DNA from 2 places in the Caballeronia jiangsuensis genome. Region 2 is predicted to be linked to the other one. Evidence: predicted binding sites of a transcription regulator. Region 2 holds the regulator's gene; the other holds the start of a gene.
The links. The regulator FliA, encoded in region 2, starts transcription of late flagellar genes. The targets are predictions, from matches to a motif close to CTAAAGTTTNNNNNNNNNNNGCCGNTA.
Positions count from the first base shown of each region.

Region 1: fliS (flagellar export chaperone FliS) is a predicted target of FliA. The motif match lies at 3,444-3,470, and genes of this name have one in related genera.

Region 1 covers NZ_JAQQDB010000081.1:4,195-9,701, forward strand. Annotated here, with positions in the region: gene fliG (flagellar motor switch protein FliG) at 1-981, opposite strand, end outside; gene fliF (flagellar basal-body MS-ring/collar protein FliF) at 971-2,743, opposite strand; gene fliE (flagellar hook-basal body complex protein FliE) at 3,020-3,385, shown strand; gene fliS (flagellar export chaperone FliS) at 3,609-4,028, shown strand; gene PQR08_RS38220 (flagellar protein FliT) at 4,057-4,386, shown strand; gene fliK (flagellar hook-length control protein FliK) at 4,430-5,507, shown strand, end outside.
Region 2 covers NZ_JAQQDB010000011.1:159,396-164,902, reverse strand. Annotated here, with positions in the region: gene PQR08_RS14150 (c-type cytochrome) at 1-316, opposite strand, end outside; tRNA gene PQR08_RS14145 (tRNA-Arg) at 608-683, shown strand; gene PQR08_RS14140 (Rieske 2Fe-2S domain-containing protein) at 705-1,706, opposite strand; gene PQR08_RS14135 (diguanylate cyclase) at 1,898-2,992, shown strand; gene PQR08_RS14130 (RNA polymerase sigma factor FliA) at 2,994-3,728, opposite strand; gene PQR08_RS14125 (MinD/ParA family ATP-binding protein) at 3,744-4,661, opposite strand; gene flhF (flagellar biosynthesis GTPase FlhF) at 4,654-5,507, opposite strand, start outside.

The DNA.
Region 1 (5,507 bases), on a different contig from region 2:
CTCCGCCTTGCCGCCTAGCTGGATCTGGCCGTTTTCCGCGAGATTGCGGACGATCTGCAGAATCTTGCGTTGCTGCTGCTCGACTTCCGACACGCGCACCGGACCGCGCGAATCGAGGTCTTCCGCGAGCAGTTCGGCCGCGCGCTGCGACATGTTCGACAGGAACTTCTGGCGCAGCGCCGGCTGCGCGCCCTTGAGCGACACGATCAGCGTCTCCGACTCCACTTCCTTCAAGAGAAGCTGGATCGCGCGGTCTTCCAGGTCGAGCAGGTTCTCGAACACGAACATCTGGTCGATGATCTTCTGCGCGAGTTCGGCGTCGTATTCGCGCACGTTCGCGATCACGCCTTCTTCATGATTGCTCGACATGAAGTTGAGAATCTCGGCCGCCGTGCGGATGCCGCCCATCGGCGCGCGCTTCAGGTTGTCGCTGCCGGAGAGGAGCGTCGTCAGCACGTCGTCGAGTTCGCGCAGCGCGGCGGGCTGAATGCCGTCGAGCGTCGCGATGCGCAGCAGCACGTCGTTGCGCAGACGGTCGGCCAGCAGCGACACGATCTCCGAAGCCTGATCGCGGTCCAGATGCACGAGGATCGTCGCGATGATCTGCGGATGCTCGTTCTTGATCAGCTCCGCGACCGCGCCCGAGTCCATCCACTTCAGGCCTTCGATGCCGCTCGTATCGCTGCCTTGCAGGATACGGTCGATCAGCGCGCCGGCCTTGGTTTCGCCGAGCGCCTTCGTCAGCACCGAGCGGATGTACTCGCTCGAATCGAGCGACAGCGCGGTGTGCTGCTCCGCTTCCGAAACGAATTCGGTCAGCACGTTGTCGAGCTGCTCGCGCGTCACGTTTTTCAGCGCCGCCATGGTCGCGCCGATCTTCTGCACCTCGCGCGGAGCGAGATACTTGAAAACTTCGGCGGCTTCTTCCTCACCGATCGACATCAGGAGGAGAGCGGCTTTATTCAGGCCTTCAGCGTTCATCGGACACCCAGTTCTTCACGACCGTCGCAACGATTCTCGCGTCCTGACGCGCCACCATGCGCGCGTAGTCGAGGTTGCGATCGAATTTGGCCTTCTTGCTTTCATGACCGAGGAGACTGACCTCGGCATCCTTGTCCTCGTCTTCCTTCTTCTGCCCGCCGTCGAGCGACGGGCCATCGAGCAGCGAGAGTTCATCCGGTGCGCCGAGCGCGGGGGCGGCTTCGGGCAGCGGCGGGAAGGCGCGGCGCATCGCCGGCTTCACCATGCTGAAGTACAGGAACAGCCCGACGATCCCGATGCCCACGTACTTCGCCGCCTGGATGCCCCACGCGATCATCTGCGGGGTGCGCCACCACGGCACGTCCGGCGTCACGTTCAGGTCGGCCGAGAACGCGCTGTTCACCACGTTCACCGAGTCGCCGCGCTTCTCGTCGAAGCCCATCGCGTCCTTCACGAGCTGCTGGACCTGCGCGAGCTTGTCGGCGGCGAGCGGCGTCATCGTGACGTTGCCCTTCGCGTCGACCTTCTTGTCGTAGTTCACGACGACCGCCACCGACAGGCGCTTGATGCCGCCCGTCGCCTGCTCGAAATGGCGCACGGTGCGATCGACTTCGTAGTTGGTCGTCGTGTCGCGGCGCTGGTTTTGCGGCGTCGTCTTCGTGCCGACGGCGCCCGAAGCTGCCGCGTCGATCGGCGCGGAAGCCGGCTGCGGCGGCTGATTCGAGAGCGCGCCCGGCACGCCCGATGCGCCGCCGCCCGTCGTTTCGCTCGATTCGCTCGACTGCTGGCTGCGGATCGCCGTGCTTTGCGGGTTACCGTTCGGACCGTAGCTTTCGGCGGTCTGTTCGAGCTTCGAGAAGTCGATGTCGGCGCTCACCTGCGAGCGGGCGTTGCCGGCGCCAAAGAGCGGCGCGAGAATCGCGTCGATGCGCTTTTGCGTGTTGTGCTCGATCTGCTGCACGTACTTCAGTTGCGACGCATCGAGGCCGCTGGCGGCGCTCTGGCTCGTGAGCAGGTTGCCGTCCTGATCGACGATATTCACGTTCTTGACCGGCATGTCCGCGACGCCGGACGCGACCATGTGCGCGATCGCGACCACCTGGCCTTCGTCGAGCACGCGGCCCGGATACAGATTGACCATCACGGACGCGGTCGGCAGTTCCTTGTCGCGCACGAACACGCTCGGCTTCGGAATCGCGAGATGCACGCGCGCCGACTTCACCGACGAGATCGCGCCGATCGTGCGCTCCAGCTCGCCTTCCAGCGCGCGCTGATAGTTGACCTGCTCGGCGAACTGGCTGATGCCGAACTTCTGGTTGTCCATCAGTTCGAAGCCGACCGAGCCGCTCTTCGGCAAGCCCTGGCTCGCGAGACGCAGACGCGTTTCGTGAACCTGCTCGGCCGGCACGAGAACGGCGCCGCCGCCGTCGGACAACTTGTAGGGAATGTTGCCCTGCTGGAGCGCGGCAACGATTGCGCCGCCGTCCCGGTCGGAGAGATTGGAGAAGAGGACGCGGTAGTCCGGCTGGCGCGACCACATGACGAGGCCGGCGATCACCATCGCCAGAATCGCGACGGCCACGATGAGCGGCACGCGCGGATTCGAGCGGAACTGGTTGAGCATCGGCACGCGCTGCGCGAAACCGCCGAAATCGGCGCCACCCGCGAGTCCCGGCGCGGCCGTTCCGGCTGCTCCCGGTTGTGCGCCCGCCAGGCCCATTCTGGCGTCGGGCGTGATGAGTGAGTTGTTGGGCGTATCCATTTAGCGTCGAAGCTCCGAATCCTGAGGTTCTCCTCCCGCCGCTTCCCGCTTTTCATGTCAGCGGCGGTGGAGGACTTTTCACGATGGGGATTATCCGCAGAAGATTGCAACTCGATTCGCTGAATAGAGCGGGGTTTTCCCCGTTCTTCCCGCGCTTTGAAAAACCGCCGGCTGCTAATCTTTTTCGTACTCGGTGAACCTCCGCGAAACGCATCCCGAGCACCCAGGTCCACGCCACGCGAGGCGCCGGCTTTCCCCCTGTCACCCGGAGTCAACATGAACTTTCCGATCAATCCGCTTTCCGCCGCGCTCTCGGCCATTCAGTCGCTGGCATCGCAAGCCGCGGGCGGCGTGTCCGGCCCGACCAGCGCAGCGGGCGCCGTCACGGGCCAGAGCGGGACATCGGGCGCGGCGAGCGTCGGCAGTTTCTCCGATGCGCTGAAATCGTCCATCGACAAGATCAGCGACAACCAGACCAAGGCGCTCGGCGAGGCGCACGCTTTCGAGATCGGCGCGCCGAACGTGTCGCTCAACGACGTGATGGTGGACATGCAGAAGGCGAACGTCGGACTGCAATTCGGGTTGCAGGTGCGCAACAAGCTCGTGTCGGCCTACAACGACATCATGCAGATCTCCGTCTGACGATCCGTTCGCGATCCAGCCCCCAATCGTTGTTGCGACGGCTCTAGAGTCCCGAGTCCTAAAGCTTTGCCGCGTTTCTCCGATAACCCCGATAACGGCACGGCGAACGATGGTTCGTTTGCCCGCGCCGGTTTTTGCCGGGCGCACGGGGATCCGGACGAGAAGCAGGGCGTCCGTTTGAAGCAAGCGGAACGCCGCGGCATCGCATAAGGAGAATCGAGAGATGTATTCCCCAGGACACGCTGGAGCCAATGCCTACGCACGCGTGGGCGTGCAGACAGGGGTGATGGGAGCCAGCCCGCACCGTCTGATCGTGATGCTGTATCAGGGCGCACGCCAGGCGATCGCGCAGGCGCGCATGCACATGCAGCAGAACAACATCGGCGCGCGCGGCACGGCGATCAGCAAGGCCATCAGCATCATCGAGAGCGGCTTGCAGCAGGCGCTCAACAAGGATGCGGGCGGCGAGATCGCGGAGCGGCTGGACGCGCTGTACACGTATATGACGCGCCGGCTGCTCGAGGCGAACCTGAAGCAGGACGAGACGATGCTGGTCGAGATCGACAACCTGCTCGCGACGCTCGAAGACGCCTGGGTGGGAATTGGACCGGAAGTGGCGCAAATGACCGCCGCGCCCGTTTGACACGATGCGCGTCGACTGCCTCGAAAGAATGAAGACGACACAAGAATATTTCGCCCACTACGAAGCCATCGCGGCGGTTTCCGGCCAGATGCTGGCGGCTGCGCGCGGCGGCGAATGGAGCGAGCTGAAGGCGTTGCAAGGCACGTACCGCGAGTTGATCGAGCAACTGAAGCAAGTGGATTCCGGCTCGGAACTCGACGAAAACGCCCGTGCACGCAAGCTGGACCTCGTGAAGAAGATTCTCGCCGACGACGCCGCGATCCGCGATCTGACGTCGCCGAGCCTCGCGCGTCTTTCGGCGCTTTTCACGGTCAACAGCCCGGCGCGCGTACTGAAAAAAATGATCGGACTGCGCTAGGCGCTGGTCCGCGCCCGATCGCGGCGCATATGAGGATGTGGGCATGACTGGACTCGATACCGCGATCGCATCGTTGCTCGCCAGCCGCACCGAGCTCCTGTTGTCCGCGATCCGTGCGCCGAACGGAGTGAGCGGCAGCGGCGTCACCGGCGCGAGCGTCGGACAGACGACGACGCAGACGGACATGTCGCAGACCGTCGGCACGCATCCCGGCGCGGCGACGCCGGCGGCATCGGCGCAAACCGCGTTCTCCAGCGTCGCGCGCACGCTCGACGTGATTTCGCGCTTTCCCGGCGCGACGCCCGCGCTGACCGGCGATACGCCGCTCTGGCCGACTCCGCCGCGCCCCGCGAGCGCCTTCGCCGCGCTCACGACCGGCCTCTTCGATACCGCTTTCTCTTCCAACGCCGCCGCGGTTGCCGCAGCGCGCGCCGCGACGCAGAATCTGCCGCCGCTGCCCGCCGCCGCGCTCGCGACCGCGCTGGCGAAGACCGTCGACGAAAGCGGGCTCTTCTACGAATCGCATCTGGTGCAATGGCTCGCGGGCCAGCGTAGCGCCGCGTCGCTCGGCAACGAGCCGCAGGCGCGGGCCGATGCGCGTTCGATGTCCTTGCCGTTCGATTTAGCGAACGTCCCGACGCCCGGGGACGCCTGGCTGGACGACGCCCGCGCGCCGCAACCCATACCCGATCTGCCCGACTTTCACGGACGCCCGGTCGCGACGCCGCAGACGCCGCAGCAGGCGGCCGCGCTCGCGGCGTCGGTGCGCGATGCGCCGCCGTCGGCGCTTTCGAATTCGCAAAGCGGAAGCGTCAGCGCCGGCATGAACGCGCAGAGCGCGCAGCCGAGCCAGCAGGAATCGGCGTTGCAGGCGTCGGTCGCGGCGGGCATCCATCCGGCGACGCTCAATGTCGTGCGCCAGCAACTCGACGTGCTCGCGAATCAGCAGTTCCGCTGGCAGGGCGAGGCGTGGCCCGGCACGCGCTTCGAGTGGGAAGTTGCCCGCGAGCCGCACGATCCGCGCACCGCCGACGATGCCGCCGACGAACGCGCGTGGCGCACGCGCATCACGCTGTCGCTGCCCGCGCTCGGCACCGTCGACGCCGAACTCGTGCTGACGG
Region 2 (5,507 bases):
ATGCGCCGGCATCGCCGAACTTGGGTGCGCCAGCGGTGCCCGCTGCGTGACAGGCGGAGCACACGGCCTTGAAGACTTCCTCGCCGGACTTGTAGACGCGCGGCGCGTTGGCGTCGCGGATATCGACCTGCGCGGCGGGCGCGATGCGCTCGTTCACCGACTGCTCGATGTCCGTGCCCGCGCCGGTACGCGTCGAGTTGTTCACATAAACCGCGAGCAGGATGATGATGGCGACCGGGATGCCGAATCCCGCGATGATCGCGGCGATGAGTTGTCCGGGCGTCTTGATCGGGGCTCCGTGGGGTGCTTCGCTCATGCTTGTCTCGTCTCCCGTTTTTTGGTGTGAGTCGGTTCAGTGACAGCGTGACAGCTACCGCATTGCGCTTGGGCGCGCCTGGGGAAAGGCACGGTCGATTATAGACGGAACGCTTAACTGTCGGCGCGAGGTGGCTGTGGCGGCAGTGCGGGCGTTTACCCGAATCGTGTGATGCGTCCAACCCCGGGCGATGGACGAAGTCACGGAAAACAGGTATTCTCTCGGATTCGTTGGGCCTTGCAGCAGCCGTTTGTCTTTTGGCGCTTCCCTCACGCAAGGCCTCTCCCCGATGCGCCCGTAGCTCAATGGATAGAGTACTGCCCTCCGAAGGCAGGGGTTGCTGGTTCGATCCCAGCCGGGCGCGCCAATCCTTCTCCGCGACGCGCGATCATTCGGCTTCCGCGAGAATCGTCCCCCACCCGAACCCCATCCCCGCCAGCCACCTCCGGTAAGCCACCGCCATCCGATCACACCGCTGATGCAACTCCGCATCGAGATCGAGCGGCAGACGCCGAGGCCATTGCGACTCGACGATCGGCGTGTCCTGCATCAGTATTTCCATATTGAAGTCGTAAAGCGCCTGATCCGAATGCGTCGCGTCGTCCTCATGAATCGACACAAGCCACGCGCGCGTTTCCGTCTGCGTCACCGGCGACGCCGCCAGCATGATATGCAGCGCACCCTGTCCGCCCGACGCCATCTTCGTGAGACTCGCGATCAACGGCCGCTTCACGCGATACACATAATCGATCATCGCGCCGCCGCCCTGTCCAGGAATCCCCGCGGGTTGCCAGTACCGGCACTGCCGCGCCTCCAGTCCGCCATCGGAAGTCTGCACGACTTCATAATCCGGCACTTCCGTATGCGCGTCCTCGCCCAGAATCCCCACATGCACGAACGAAAAGTGCGCCATATCGAGAAAATTTTCGACGACGCGCGGCGCCGATGACCTCACCGTCTGCGGCGCGAGATTGATGCGCCGGCCACCGGGAATCGCGGCTTCGGGAAAGAAGTCGAGCGCGTAGGCCGGCTCGCCGAAGCACATCCACACGACGCCGTACTTCTCCTCGCTGACGAACGTCGTCGCGCAGGCACGTTTCGGAGGACGCAAAGATGGATTCGATGGAATCCGCAAACACTGCCCTTCGATGTCGTAACGCCAGCCGTGATACGGGCACACGATCTGATCGCGCATCACGTGCCCGAGCGACAACTGCGCGCCCCGATGCGGACAGTAATCGCGCCACACATGCGCCGCGCCGATACTGTCGCGCCACACGACAATCCGCTCATCGGCCACGACGAACCCGCGCGCGCCGCCTTCGGGAACGTCTTCGCTATTGCAGACCGGCAGCCATTCGCCGGCCAGAGAAATGGATTCGTCGCGCATCACGGTGAATCGGAAATAGAAGTGCGAAAGCCGTTATTACACGAAACACAGCGTCTTCGCAAAACGTTGCAAAATAGCGGATCGCTCGCTCGGCGCAATTCGATACCACGCCATAAAGCCGATGCCACGCGACGGGGCCGCAGTACACGACAGCAAGATAAAAGAAAGAAATCACCATCCAGGGGTTCAGTATGGAGCAGGCGCATCAACCGGCACGCCGGCCTTATGCCTTCGCATGGTCCGAGCACCGGAATCCCGAGCGCGAGCAGGCCACGCTGCGGGTCTGGATGGGAGCGGCAGTTCTTCTGGCCTACGGCATCTTCGCGTGGCTCCGGCCTTCCTACGATGCACTCGCGGTCGCGCGTCTCATCGCGCTCTACGTGTCTTACGGTGCGGCCACGCTGCTGATCGTCAGCCGCATGAGCACGCCGTCGGAGAAGCGTCTCACGGTCACGACCATCGTCGATCAAACGCTGCTCGGGCTCGCGCTTGCAGCGGGCGGCGCGATTGCGCTGCCGCTCATCTGGGTGATGTTCTGGTTTCTGATCGGCTCGGGATGCCGTTACGGCAAGCGCACGCTCGCGGTGTCGTGCGCGACGGCGCTTATCGTCGTGATGGCGCTCGGCGTCTGGCAGCCGTGGTGGCGCGCCAATCTTCCCGCCGCGATCGGGCTCGGTTTGAGCGTGCTGGGCGCATCGGTGTATTTGAGCGTACTCGTCGATCGCCTCGGCAATGCGAATCGCGATCTCGCGCGTCAGGCATCGACCGATCCGCTCACGGGCCTGTCCAACCGATACGCGCTCGAACGGATCGTCGATCGTGCGATGACCGCGCGCGAAACCGATGGCGACGATGCCACCGCGCTCCTTCTCATCGATCTCGACGGCTTCAAGGAAGTGAACGATACCTACGGTCACGCGGTCGGCGACATGCTGCTGCAAGCCTTCGCGCAATCGCTCGCGAAGCGCATGCGCAAGTCCGACACCATCGCGCGTCTGGGCGGCGACGAGTTCGTCGTGCTCGCGCATCAGGTGCGCGACCGCGCGGCGGTGCTATCGGTGGCCGACAGCATTCACTCGATTCTCGACGCGATGACATCGGTGCAGGAGCGGCCGGTGTCGGTATCGGCGAGCATCGGCGCGTGTCTGCTTTCGAGCGCGACGAGCGCGCAGCAGTCCGGCATCACCGCCGTGCTGCGCGCCGCCGATCGTGCGATGTATCGCGCGAAAAGTCTCGGCGAAGGGAAAACGGTCTTCGCCGAAACGCGCGACTTCGAAACGAGCTGAATCAGGCCTCGACGCTCGTCCACGCCTGCTCGCGCAGCTTCGTGCGCAGACGTGCGACCGCCTGGCTGTGCAGCTGGCACACGCGCGATTCGCTCACTTCCATTACCGCGCCGATTTCGCGCAGGTTCAGGCCGCGTTCGTAGTAGAGGCTCATCAGCAGCTTCTCGCGCTCGGGCAGCTTGTCGATCGCTTCGATCAGCGCGCCGCGCAGGCTGTCGTCGAGCAGCGCCGAAAGCGGATCCGAGCGATCGACGCAATAGCGGTCGAGGAACGGCTCGTCGTCGGCGGAGCGGTCGAAGTCTTCGTAGTAGATCAGCTGGCTGCCGTGCAGATCCTGGAGCATCGACTGATACTCGTCGAGCGGCATCTTCATGTGCTCGGCGATCTCCGTCTCGCTCGCGGAGCGGCCGAGGTTCTGCTCGACCTTATGCACCGCCGATTCCACTTCGCGCGACGTCTTGCGCATGCTGCGCGGCAGCCAGTCGTTGGCGCGCAGCTCGTCGAGCATCGCGCCGCGAATGCGCTGGCTCGCGTAGGTTTCGAATTGCGCGCCTTGATCTTCCTTGTAGCGGCTCGCCGCGTCCAGCAGACCGATCATGCCGGCCTGGATGAGATCGTCGAGATCGACGCTCGCCGGCATCTTGGCGACGAGCTGAAGCCCCAGCCGACGAACGAGCGGCGCATATTTCGTCAGGACGTCCGACTGTGAGAGTTTGCCTTGGGCGTTATACATCATGGTCACCTATCTTGATCACATCGACGCCGTGCTGCTCATTGCAAAGTCGTGAAGCGCGGCCACACGATGCGCCGCCTCCCGCCCGCCCTGTTCAGAGTCGCCAACCGGAATTCGCGCGTCTGGCTGGCCGTTCGCCGCGCGCATGTACGGCGCGGGGCGCATCGGCCAGTGGAGGAGCTCCGCCGCGATCGCGCGGTAGTCGCGTGCCGCGGCCGTGGCCGGGAACGCTTCGACTGCGCAGCGTGAGAGTTCCTTTGCCCGAGCGACGCGCGCATCCTCGGACACATACCCTGCCTGCACGAGCGACACGGCCAGATACCGGCTCGCGACGCCCGACAGGTTGTCGAACGCGACCGCCGCGTCAGCCGGGTTCTGCACGTGATTGATGAGCACGCGGAACTGGCCGATCGCATGGGCGTAGTGCAGGCGCTTCATGCACGCATACGCCTCGGTGATCGCCGACGCGGCCACCCGCGTCACGATGAGAAAGTCATGCGCCTGTGCCGCGAGCGTCGACAGCGCGCCGTGACGGTCCAGTTGCGCATCGATCAAAACGATGTCGGCCGGACCATCGAGCAATGCGCGGCACTGCGCGGCGTCGTGGCTGATGCGCTCGTCGCGCGGTGCGGCGATCTGCGAGAAGCCGAACGGCGTGCGCTCGACGACATCGGCGAGCGCGCGGCGGCCGGACATCACCGCGGCGAGCGTGCCTGCATCGGACAAACCCAGCATGCGGCTCACCGATCCCGCGTCCTGATGCTCGTCGATCACGAGCACATCCTTGCCGTGCACGGACAGCGCCGCGCCGAGATTCACCACCGCCGACGTGCACCCGATGCCCGCCGGCCCGCCCGCAACCGCCACCACGCGCGAACCGGCACGCGTGAGCAGCCGTCGCAGACCTTCCGCCTGGTCGAGCACGAACTTATCCAAAGTGCACCCCATGCAGTTCGGTCGTGGCGCGCGCGGACAATGCGGAGAGCAGCGCCGGCACTTCTTCGTCCTGCGGCACGAACGGCGAGCCGTCGCGGGGAATGCAGAATGCGCTCTTGATGAGAAAACGCTTGGTCGCGACGTACAGGTTCTCCGGCACCTTCTGGCCGGTCGACACGTAATGCACCGGCAGCTTGTAGCGGATGACCGTATCGAGCACGCCGCCGAGATTCGTCGCTTCGTCGAGCTTGGTCAGGATGCAGCCCGCGAGCGGCGGCTGATCCGCGGCGCTCTTGTATGCCTGCACGACTTCGTTGAGCGTGTCGCCGTGGCTCGTCGCGTTGAGCAGCAGGATGCGCTGCACCGGATGACCCGCGCCGCACAGCATCGCGATCTGATCCGAGACCATGCGGTCGCGCTGGCTCATGCCGATCGTGTCGATCAGCACGATATGTTTGTTGCGCAGCTCGGAAAGCGCGAGCTGCAGGTCGGCGGCGTCCTTCACCGCGTGAACCGACACGCCGAGAATCTTGCCGAAGATGCGCAGTTGCTCGTGCGCGCCGATCCGGTAGCTGTCGGTCGTAAGCAGCGCGACCTTGCTCGCGCCGAAGCGCATCACGCAGCGCGCCGCGAGCTTCGCGGTGGTCGTCGTCTTGCCGACGCCCGTCGGGCCCATCAGCGCGAACACGCCGCCGCGTTCCATCAGCGCATCTTCGCTATCCATCACCGGGATGTTCGATTCGAGCACTTCCTGCACCCATTCGAGCGCGCCTTCCACGCTTTCCATCTCCGGCATGTTGTCCACCATCATGCGGACGAGTTGCGCGGAGAAACCGGCGGCGAAGA